3 regions of the Streptomyces sp. NPDC090088 genome follow, and region 2 is predicted to be linked to each of the others. Evidence: riboswitches for the same ligand, from Rfam matches in the RefSeq annotation. Region 2 holds a riboswitch; each other region holds the start of a gene.

Region 1 (3,263 bases), on a different contig from region 2:
GGCAACGATGCCATACATCGCGTTGCAGCTCGTGGGCATCCAGGCGGTCCTCGACGTGATGGGCGTCGGCGGCGGCGACGGCACCAACTGGTTCGTGAAGGACCTGCCGTTGCTCATCGCCTTCGGTGTCCTCGCGGCCTACACCTACTCCTCCGGCCTCCGCGCCCCCGCCCTGATCGCGTTCGTGAAGGACGGGCTGATCTACCTCGTCATCGCGGTGGCGATCATCTACATCCCGATCAAACTGGGCGGCTTCGACGACATCTTCGCCAAGGCGGGCCAGGCGTTCGCCCAGACCAACCCCGCGACCGGCAAACCGCGCGGCGCGCTGGCACCGGCGGAGGCGGGCCAGTGGACGTACGCCACGCTGGCGTTGGGCTCCGCGCTCGCCCTGTTCATGTACCCGCACTCGATCACCGCGACGCTCTCCTCCCGGAGCCGTGACGTGATCCGCCGCAACACCACGATCCTGCCGCTGTACTCGCTGATGCTCGGCCTGCTCGCCCTGCTGGGCTTCATGGCCATCGCGGCCGGAGTCAAGGTCACCAACGGCCAGTTGGCGATCCCCCAGCTGTTCGAGAACATGTTCCCGGACTGGTTCGCGGGCGTGGCGTTCGCGGCGATCGGCATCGGCGCCCTGGTCCCCGCGGCCATCATGTCCATCGCGGCCGCGAACCTCTTCACCCGCAACATCTACCGGGACTTCATCAAGCCGGACGCCACGCCGAAGCAGGAGGCCCAGGTCTCCAAGATCGTCTCCCTGCTGGTGAAGGTCGGCGCGCTGGTCTTCGTCCTCACCATGGACAAGACGGTCGCCATCAACTTCCAGCTCCTGGGCGGCATCTGGATCCTACAGACCTTCCCGGCCCTGGTCGGCGGCCTGTTCACCCGCTGGTTCCACCGCTGGGCCCTGCTCGCGGGCTGGGCGGTCGGCATGGTCTACGGCACGGCCGCGGCCTACGGCGTCGCCTCCCCCACCCAGAAGCACTTCGGCGGCAGCGCCAAGGAGATCCCCGGCATCGGCGAGATCGGCTACATCGGCCTCACGGCGTTCGTGATGAACGTGGTCGTCACCGTGGTCCTCACCTTCGCCCTCAAGGCCCTCAAGGCCCCCGAGGGCATCGACGAGACCAAGCCGACGGACTACACGGCGGACGCGGGCGACCCCGGCGTCCAAGCCGAACTCCCCCCGGCCGTCGCGGGAAGCGCCCACTAGAACGCGCCCCCCAGGGGCGCGGGGCTGCATCGATTTGCGGCTCCGCCGCGTGGGCGCGAGCAACCACGACGAACCCGCAGCGGGCCACCGAGAGCACCCCCCTCGGCGGCCCGCTGCTCGTATCTCACCGTACAGATCACCTGACGCTCCGACACCTCCACGACACAACATCTGGGGGTGACACGACAACCCGGCACTAGATGTATGCTCATGCTCGCTGCCGCCACAGGGGAATCCGGTGCGAATCCGGAACTGTCCCGCAACGGTGTACTTGTGCGTATCTGCGCACGAGAGTCAGTCCGAGGACCTGTCGACAGCACGCCCGGCCAATCCGGCCCGGGTGTTCTGACGTCCGGGCCTCGTGGAGTGGGCCAGGGTCTCTCGACGCGCCCCCGCGCGCTCGCGCTGCCCGCTGCCCTCCGCCAGGCCCCGTGCCGAGCGAGGGAGAGCCCCACGTGACCATCGCGCCAGCCGAACCGGCTTCAGCGACCACGACCGTGCCGGAGACCGACGGTCCCGGAACGGCCCTGCTGCGGATCCTGACCGAGCTGACCGCCGACCTCCCCTACGCCGACCCCGGCCGGGTCGCCGCCGCCGCGCTGCGCGGCCGGTCCGCGCGGGCCGACGAGTCGGAGTTGCGCGAGCTGGCCACCGAGGCCGCCGCCGGTCTGATCTCGGAGGACCCCGCCTACTCGCGGCTGGCCGCCCGCCTGCTCACGATCTCCGTCCGCGCCGAGGCCGCCTCGCAGGGCGTGACGTCCTTCACGGAGTCGGTCGCCGTCGGCCACCGCGAGGGCCTCATCGCCGACCGCACCGCCGAGTTCGCCCGGGTCCACGCGGCCCGCCTCGACGCCCTGGTCGACCCGGCCGCCGACGACCGCTTCGGCTACTTCGGCCTGCGCACGCTGCACAGCCGCTACCTGCTCCGCCACCCGATCACCCGGCGCGTGATCGAGACCCCCCAGCACTTCATGCTCCGGGTCGCCGCAGGCCTCGCCGATGGGGGTACCCCCTCTGGGGGAGACACCGCACGCGCACTGGACGAAGTCGCCGCGCTCTACCGGCTGATGAGCCGCCTCGACTACCTCCCCTCCTCCCCCACCCTCTTCAACTCCGGCACCCGGCACCCCCAGATGTCGTCCTGCTACCTCCTCGACTCCCCGAAGGACGAGCTGGACTCCCTCTACGACCGCTACCACCAGGTCGCCCGCCTCTCCAAGCACGCCGGCGGCATCGGGCTGTCGTACAGCAGGATCCGTTCGCGCGGTTCGCTGATCCGCGGGACCAACGGGCACTCCAACGGCATCGTGCCGTTCCTGAAGACGCTGGACGCCTCGGTCGCCGCCGTGAACCAGGGCGGCCGGCGCAAGGGCGCGGCGGCGGTCTACCTGGAGACCTGGCACTCCGACATCGAGGAGTTCCTGGAGCTGCGCGACAACACGGGTGAGGACGCCCGCCGTACGCACAACCTGAACCTCGCGCACTGGATCCCGGACGAGTTCATGCGCCGGGTCAACGCCGACGAGCCGTGGTCGCTGTTCTCCCCCTCCGACGTGCCGGAGCTGGTGGACCTGTGGGGCGCGGAGTTCGACGCGGCCTACCGCAAGGCCGAGGCCGACGGGCTGGCCCGCAAGACCATCCCGGCCCGCGACCTGTACGGCCGGATGATGCGGACCCTCGCGCAGACCGGCAACGGCTGGATGACCTTCAAGGACGCGGCCAACCGCACCGCGAACCAGACGGCCGTCCCCGGCCACGTCGTCCACTCCTCCAACCTCTGCACGGAGATCCTGGAGGTCACGGACGACGGCGAGACGGCGGTCTGCAACCTCGGCTCGGTCAACCTCGGCGCGTTCGTCGACACGGCGAGCGGTGACATCGACTGGGAGCGGCTGGACGAGACGGTCCGTACCGCGGTCACCTTCCTGGACCGGGTCGTCGACATCAACTTCTACCCGACCGAGCAGGCGGGCCGTTCGAACGCCAAGTGGCGTCCCGTCGGGCTCGGCGCGATGGGCCTCCAGGACGTCTTCTTCAAGCTGCGGCT
Region 2 (3,263 bases):
AGGGACTGGGCGTACGACGTCCAGCGCACCGTCATCGGCTCGGGGCGGGCGATGTCGCCGGCCAGGATCGGCGGGCGGACGTACCGGGTGCCGTACGACTGGACCCAGCCGTGCCGGGTGGCCAGGTAGCCGGTGAGCTGCTCGGCGAAGTACTGGACCATGTCGTTGCGTTCGGGTTCGCCGTGCACCAGGACGTCCAGCCCGGCCTTCTCCTGGAAGGCGATCACCTCCTGGACCTCGGCCCGCACCCGGTCCTCGTACCCGGCCGTGCCGATCCGCCCGGCCCGCAGGTCCGCCCGCGCGGTGCGCAGTTCGTCGGTCTGCGGGAACGAGCCGATGGTGGTCGTGGGCAGCAACGGCAGCCGGAGACGGGCGCGTTGGGCGGCGGCGCGCTGGGGATACGGGTAGGAGCGGCGGGCGTCGAAGGCGGTGACGGCCGCCGCGCGGGCCCGGACGGCGGGGTCGTGGGTGATCGGCGAAGCCGCGCGGGAGGCCAGGTCGGCGCGGTTGGCGGCCAGTTCGGCCGCGATCGTGTCGGTGCCCCGGGCGAGGCCCCGGGCCAGGGTGACGACCTCGGCGGTCTTCTGCCGGGCGAAGGCCAGCCAGCGCAGGATCTGCGGCTCGATGTCCCGCTCGGCCGCCGCGTCCAGCGGCACATGGAGGAGCGAGCAGGAGGCGGCGACGTCGACCCGGTCCGCCAGGCCCAGCAGGGTGCCGAGGACGGCGAGGGACGCGGACAGGTCGTCGACCCAGATGTTCCGTCCGTTGACGACCCCGGCGACCAGCCGCTTGCCGGGCAGCCCGCCGACGGCGGCGAGGGCGTCCAGGTTGGCGGCCGCCGCCCCGGTGAAGTCCAGCGCCAGCCCCTCGACCGGGGCCTTGGCCAGCACCGGCAGGGCCTCGCCGAGCCGGTCGAAGTAGGAGGCGACCAGCAGCCGGGGCCGGTCGGCGCGGGCGCCCAGTTCGCAGTAGGCGCGGGCGACGGCGTCCAGCTCGGCCGGGGTGCGGTCCTGGACCAGGGCGGGTTCGTCCAGCTGCACCCACTCGGCGCCGGCCGCCCGCAGGTCGGCGAGCACCTCGGCGTACACCGGGACCAGCCGGTCGAGGAGGGTGAGCGGGTCGAAACCGGCGGGCACGCCGGGCGCCGGCTTGGCGAGCAGCAGATAGGTGACCGGCCCGACCAGGACCGGCCGGGCGGCGAGGCTGAGGGCCAGGGCCTCCCGCAACTCGCCGACCTGCTTGGCCGAGTCGGCCGCGAACACCGTGTCCGGACCCAACTCCGGGACCAGGTAGTGGTAGTTGGTGTCGAACCACTTCGTCATCTCCAGCGGCGCGACGTCCTGGGTGCCGCGGGCCATGGCGAAGTAGCCGTCCAGGGCGTCGGCCTCGACGGCCGCCCGGTGCCGCTGCGGGATCGCGCCGACCATGACGGTGGTGTCGAGGACGTGGTCGTAGAACGAGAAGTCGCCGGTCGGCACCTCGTGGACGCCGGCCCCGGAGAGCTGCCGCCAGGTGCTCCGGCGGAGTCCGGCGGCGGTGGCCCGCAGGGCGTCGGCGTCGACCCGGCCCTTCCAGTAGCCCTCGATCGCCTTCTTCAGCTCCCGGTTCGGCCCCTGACGGGGGTAGCCGTACACGGTGGCCCGGGCCACCGCGGCTGTGGACTTGCTGGTCACGGAGATCTCCTTCGCGAGATGAATCCCTGAGATCCCGGACGACGGGACGAGAGCGCGAAGGGGTGACGAACCGGACGGCAGCGGTCGTACGCGGCAATGCCGGTACGCGACCGTCCGTCCGATGTGTGCGCCGACCCGCCCTCGAGGTCACCGGGATGTCCGCGCACGAGTGGTTCGCGCACGGGCAGGTGGCAGGTCTTCGGACTCGCGGGCACGCCCTCCTGACCGGAGGACACCTACTGGCCGTCGCTTCCCGGACCCGGTGGATCCAGTGCGTATGACGGCGTTCGTTCCCACTCACCGCTGCGGGGCAGTCCCGGATTCCCACCGGGTTCCCTCTTGCGACGTCCCGTCTGGCGGACGGGACGAACCAGCTGCGGCGCCAGCCTAGCGCGACCGGTCGGGGGTGCGGGGAACTGTCCGCAGCGCCCGCGACAGCCCCAGCGCCGCCGTCCGCACCGCCGGGGCCAGCTGCGCCGGGCGGAACCGGCCGCACGGCACGGCGACCGAGAGCGCCGCGACCGCCGTGGGACCGTCGAAGACCGGCGCCGCGATGCAGCTGACGCCCGGCGCGGCCTCTTCCTCCTCGTAGGCCAGACCCGCGACCTGGGCCTGCTCGACGGCGGTGCGCAGCCGCCCCGGGTCGGTGATCGAGTGCGGGGTGAGCCGGGGGAGCGGCGCGGCCAGCACCTCCTCCACCAGCTCGGAGCCCGAGAACGCCAGCAGCGCCTTGCCGACCCCCGTGCAGCTCAGGGGCAGCCGGCCGCCGATCCGGGACGGCAGCCGCAGCACGTCGTGGCCGTGGATCCGCTCCACGTAGACCACCTCGTGGCCCTCGCGCACCCCGAGGTGCACGGTCTCGTGCGTGGCCTCGAAGAGGTCCTGGAGGAAGGGCAGCGCGGCCTCCCGCAGATCCTGCCGGCGCGGCACCAGCGAGCCCAGCTCGAAGAGGGCCCCGCCCAGCCGGTAGGTCTCCGCGTCCCGTTCCAGCAGACCGAGCCGGACCAGGTCGGCGCAGAGCCGGAACACGGTCGTCTTGGGCAGCCCGGACCGTTCGACCAGTTCCGTCAGACGGAACGCGCCGCCGTCCGGCCGGTAGCAGTCCAGGACGGCCACGGCCTTGTCGAGCATGCTCCCCTGTGCGCTGTTCCGTGTCACGGAACATATTTTGCCCGGTCTCGCGGAGCCCGCCTATACCTGTCGGCATGAGCCCCGACCTCGTCACCAAGGTGGCCGACGTCCTCGACGAAGCCACCCGCACCGGTACCCCCTGCGCCCCCGTCCGCGCCCTGCTCCCCGAGGGCGACATCGAGACCGCCTACGCGGTGCAGCGGCTCCATGTGGAGCGGGGGGTGGCGGCCGGCCGCCGGCTGGTGGGCCGCAAGATCGGGCTGACCTCGCCCGCCGTGCAGCGCCAGCTCGGGGTCGGGCAGCCCGACTTCGGGGCGCTCTTCGCGGACATGGCGGTCGGCGAGGGCGAGACCGTCGCCCCCGGACGGCTGCTGCAGCCCAAGGTCGAGGCCGAGGTCGCCCTGGTGCTGGGCGCGGACCTGCCGCACCGCGACCCGACCGTCGCCGACCTCCTGCGGG
Region 3 (3,263 bases), on a different contig from region 2:
CGCGCGACGCCGTGTCCTCACCGTCGTACGCCGTGGCCGGGGCGGGCACCCGGCCGTGGTGGCCTGCCGCGACGCCCTGCGCCGAGCCGCCGCGCCGCGGACGGACCGGTCGGGGGAAGATCGTCCCTGACCACCGCGTCCACCGCTGCTGGAAGGAACCGACGAGATCATGCGCGTCACGGAGGCGTCCGGATGAGCGACGTCCTGCTGCACACGGCCGGTCGGGCCGCACATCTGACGCTCAATCGGCCCCGGGCCATCAACGCCCTGTCGCACGCGATGGTGCTGCGGATCGCCGAGGCCCTGACGGCGTGGGAGCACGACCCCGCCGTGGAGACCGTCGTCATCAGCGGCGCGGGGGAGCGCGGCCTGTGCGCGGGCGGTGACATCCGCGCCGTCCACGACGACGCCCGCGACGGGGACGGCACCGCCTCGGCCGCCTTCTGGCGCGACGAGTACCACCTCAACGCCCGGATCGCCCGCTATCCGAAGCCGTACGTCGCCCTCATGGACGGCATCGTGATGGGCGGCGGTGTCGGTGTCTCGGCTCACGGCAGCGTCCGGATCGCCACCGAACGCTCGCGGATCGCCATGCCGGAGACCGGCATCGGCTTCGTCCCCGATGTCGGCGGCACCCATCTGCTCGCCCGCGCCCCCGGCGAACTGGGCACCCATCTCGCCCTGACCGGCGCACCGATCGGCGCCGCCGACGCCCTGCTGTGCGGGCTCGCCGACCACCACCTGCCGTCCGGCGCGCTCCCGGCGTTCGTCGCCGACCTCGCCGACCTGCCCGTGCCCGAGGCGCTCGCCCGGCACGTACGGCAGGCGCCCGAAGGCGAACTGGACGGGCAACGGGCCTGGATCGACGCCTGTTACGGCGGCGCGGACACCGTCGAGGAGATCCTCCACCGGCTGCTCGCCCACGGCGACCCGGCGGCCAAGGAGACGGCGCAGACCCTGCTCACCAGGTCGCCGACCGCCCTGAAGGTCACCCTCGAAGCCGTCCGCCGGGCCCGGCGGCTCGGTTCGCTGGAGCGGGTCCTGGACCAGGAGTACCGGGTCTCCTGCGCGACCCTCGCCACCCACGACCTGGTGGAGGGCATCCGCGCCCAGGTCGTCGACAAGGACCGCGACCCGCACTGGTCACCGGCCACCCTCGCCGAGGTCTCCGACGCCGACGTCGACCGCTTCTTCGCCCCGCTCGGCGCGCGCGAACTGGGCCTCGCGCCGACCGGCTGAACCCCGCCGGTGACCGCCCACCAGGCGGGAGATGAAGATCACGCCTGGTGACGCGGTCTTGGCCGTGCCCCTGACACGCGGTACGGTCTGTCCGATATCGACGACGGCGAGACGGAAGCCGGTGGGAATCCGGCACGGTCGCGCCACTGTATGCAAGAGCCCCCGGGCGCTTGCGAGTCAGACCCGTGGCCGTCGTCCAACGCACCACCGAGATGGGACGCGAACTCCCAGAGGAGGTCCTGCCATGGCGCAGACCGTCGCTCCGCCGACAGCCAACACCCCTGCCGTTCCCGCCAAGCTGCCGCTGTCCGCGATAGCTCCCTGGGCGGTCTTCTTCGGCATCCTGATGATGATCCTGCTCTACTTCGTCGGCGCCGAGCAGGGCGCCACCTCCGTGTTCAGCGGCACGGACGTCCACGAGTGGGTGCACGACGCCCGCCACCTCCTCGGCTTCCCCTGCCACTGACGCGAGGGACGCCGTACCGCCCATGAACTCCGCAACGGTTCGCAACCTCCTGGTGCGGGGCATGCTCGCCGGCCTGGCCGCCGGCGTGCTCGCCCTCGTCGTCGCCTATGTACTCGGTGAGCCGAACGTCGACAAGGCGATCAGCTTCGAGGACGCCCACGCGCACGAGCACGAGATGGAGGTCGTCTCCCGCTCCCTGCAGTCCACCGCCGGCCTGGCCACCGGTGTCCTGGTCTACGGGGTCGCCTTCGGCGGCATCGCCGCCCTCGCCTTCTGTTTCGCCCTCGGCCGCGTCGGCCGCTTCTCGCCACGGGCGACCGCGCTGCTGCTGTCCGGCAGCGCACTGCTCGCCGTGTACGTGGTGCCGTTCCTCAAGTACCCGGCCAACCCGCCCTCCGTGGGCGACCCGGACACCATCGGCAAGCGCACCACCCTGTACTTCCTGATGATGCTGCTCGGCGTGCTGCTGGCGGTCGCCGCGACCATCCTCGGCAAGCGGCTCCAGCCCCGGCTGGGGACCTGGTGGGCGTCCGTGCTCGCGGTGGTCGGGTTCGCCGTCGTCATCGCACTGGCCTACCAGTTCCTGCCGGCCGTCAACGAGGTGCCGAAGGACTTCCCGGCCACCCTGCTGTGGCGGTTCCGGCTCTCCGCGCTCGCCATCCAGGTGACGCTGTGGGTCGGATTCGGGCTGCTCTTCGGCGAGTTGGCCGAGCGCGTGCTCAACCCGAAGCCGGCGAAGGCCCCGTCCGCCCGCCGGACGGTCCCCGCGGCACACTGACCGACCCGACGACACGCGAGGGCCCTTCGGCACCACCGGGGGCCCTCTCGCACGCCCGGCGGCTGCCTCGGACACGCTCCGGACGCGCTCGCCGACCGCCTCGGCGGTCGTCTTCGAGCGGCGTGACCACGAGACGTCCGGGACCCGCGCCCGGGAATCCCGCGCCCGCTGTGAACCGGCCGTGAACCCGCCGTGTCTTCGCGGCCGAGCCGGTGCCGCACTCGCGTCCGCCACCGTCGGCAGGGAAAGATGGGCGTCGAGCGATCGATCAACGACTGCGGAGGAAGTGGACTCATGCCGCATGAGCGAGCGGGCCGGCCGGCGGCTCCGGAGGACCTCGTCGACGTGGCCAGGCTGGTCACGGCCTACTACGCGCTGCACCCCGATCCGGCCGACCCCGCCCAGCGGGTCGCGTTCGGCACCTCGGGACACCGCGGATCGTCCCTGACGACCGCGTTCAACGAGGACCACATCGCGGCCACCAGCCAGGCCATCTGCGAGTACCGGAGCGGCCAGGGCACCGACGGCCCCCTCTTCCTGGGCGCCGACACCCACGCCCTGTCCGAGCCCGCCAAGGTCACCGCCCTGGAGGTGTTCGCCGCCAACGGCGTCACCGTCCTCGTCGACAGCGCCGACGGCTACACCCCCACCCCCGCCGTCTCACACGCCATCCTCACCCACAACCGGGGCCGTACGACCGGACTCGCGGACGGCGTCGTGGTCACCCCCTCGCACAACCCGCCCGCCGACGGCGGCTTCAAGTACAACCCGCCCAGCGGC

Evidence for each region. A riboswitch is a leader RNA that binds a small molecule or an ion and turns the genes downstream of it on or off. The one in region 2 is predicted to bind cobalamin.
Region 1: linked by a shared signal. The riboswitch ahead of ACIPSJ_RS13195 (ribonucleoside-diphosphate reductase subunit alpha) and the one ahead of metE (5-methyltetrahydropteroyltriglutamate--homocysteine S-methyltransferase) in region 2 are both predicted to bind cobalamin.
Region 3: linked by a shared signal. The riboswitch ahead of ACIPSJ_RS20455 (CbtB-domain containing protein) and the one ahead of metE (5-methyltetrahydropteroyltriglutamate--homocysteine S-methyltransferase) in region 2 are both predicted to bind cobalamin.

What each region holds. Positions count from the first base shown of each region.
Region 1 is NZ_JBIVDZ010000002.1:988,884-992,146, reverse strand. Features, by position in the region: gene mctP (monocarboxylate uptake permease MctP) at 1-1,216, shown strand, start outside; cobalamin riboswitch at 1,398-1,546, shown strand; gene ACIPSJ_RS13195 (ribonucleoside-diphosphate reductase subunit alpha) at 1,672-3,263, shown strand, end outside.
Region 2 is NZ_JBIVDZ010000008.1:628,809-632,071, reverse strand. Features, by position in the region: gene metE (5-methyltetrahydropteroyltriglutamate--homocysteine S-methyltransferase) at 1-1,673, opposite strand, end outside; cobalamin riboswitch at 1,846-2,063, opposite strand; gene ACIPSJ_RS36690 (IclR family transcriptional regulator) at 2,061-2,804, opposite strand; gene mhpD (2-keto-4-pentenoate hydratase) at 2,879-3,263, shown strand, end outside.
Region 3 is NZ_JBIVDZ010000004.1:34,455-37,717, reverse strand. Features, by position in the region: partial or broken gene ACIPSJ_RS20465 (LysR family transcriptional regulator) at 1-130, shown strand, start outside; gene ACIPSJ_RS20460 (enoyl-CoA hydratase/isomerase family protein) at 193-1,239, shown strand; cobalamin riboswitch at 1,307-1,447, shown strand; gene ACIPSJ_RS20455 (CbtB-domain containing protein) at 1,484-1,705, shown strand; gene ACIPSJ_RS20450 (CbtA family protein) at 1,728-2,483, shown strand; gene pgm (phosphoglucomutase (alpha-D-glucose-1,6-bisphosphate-dependent)) at 2,778-3,263, shown strand, end outside.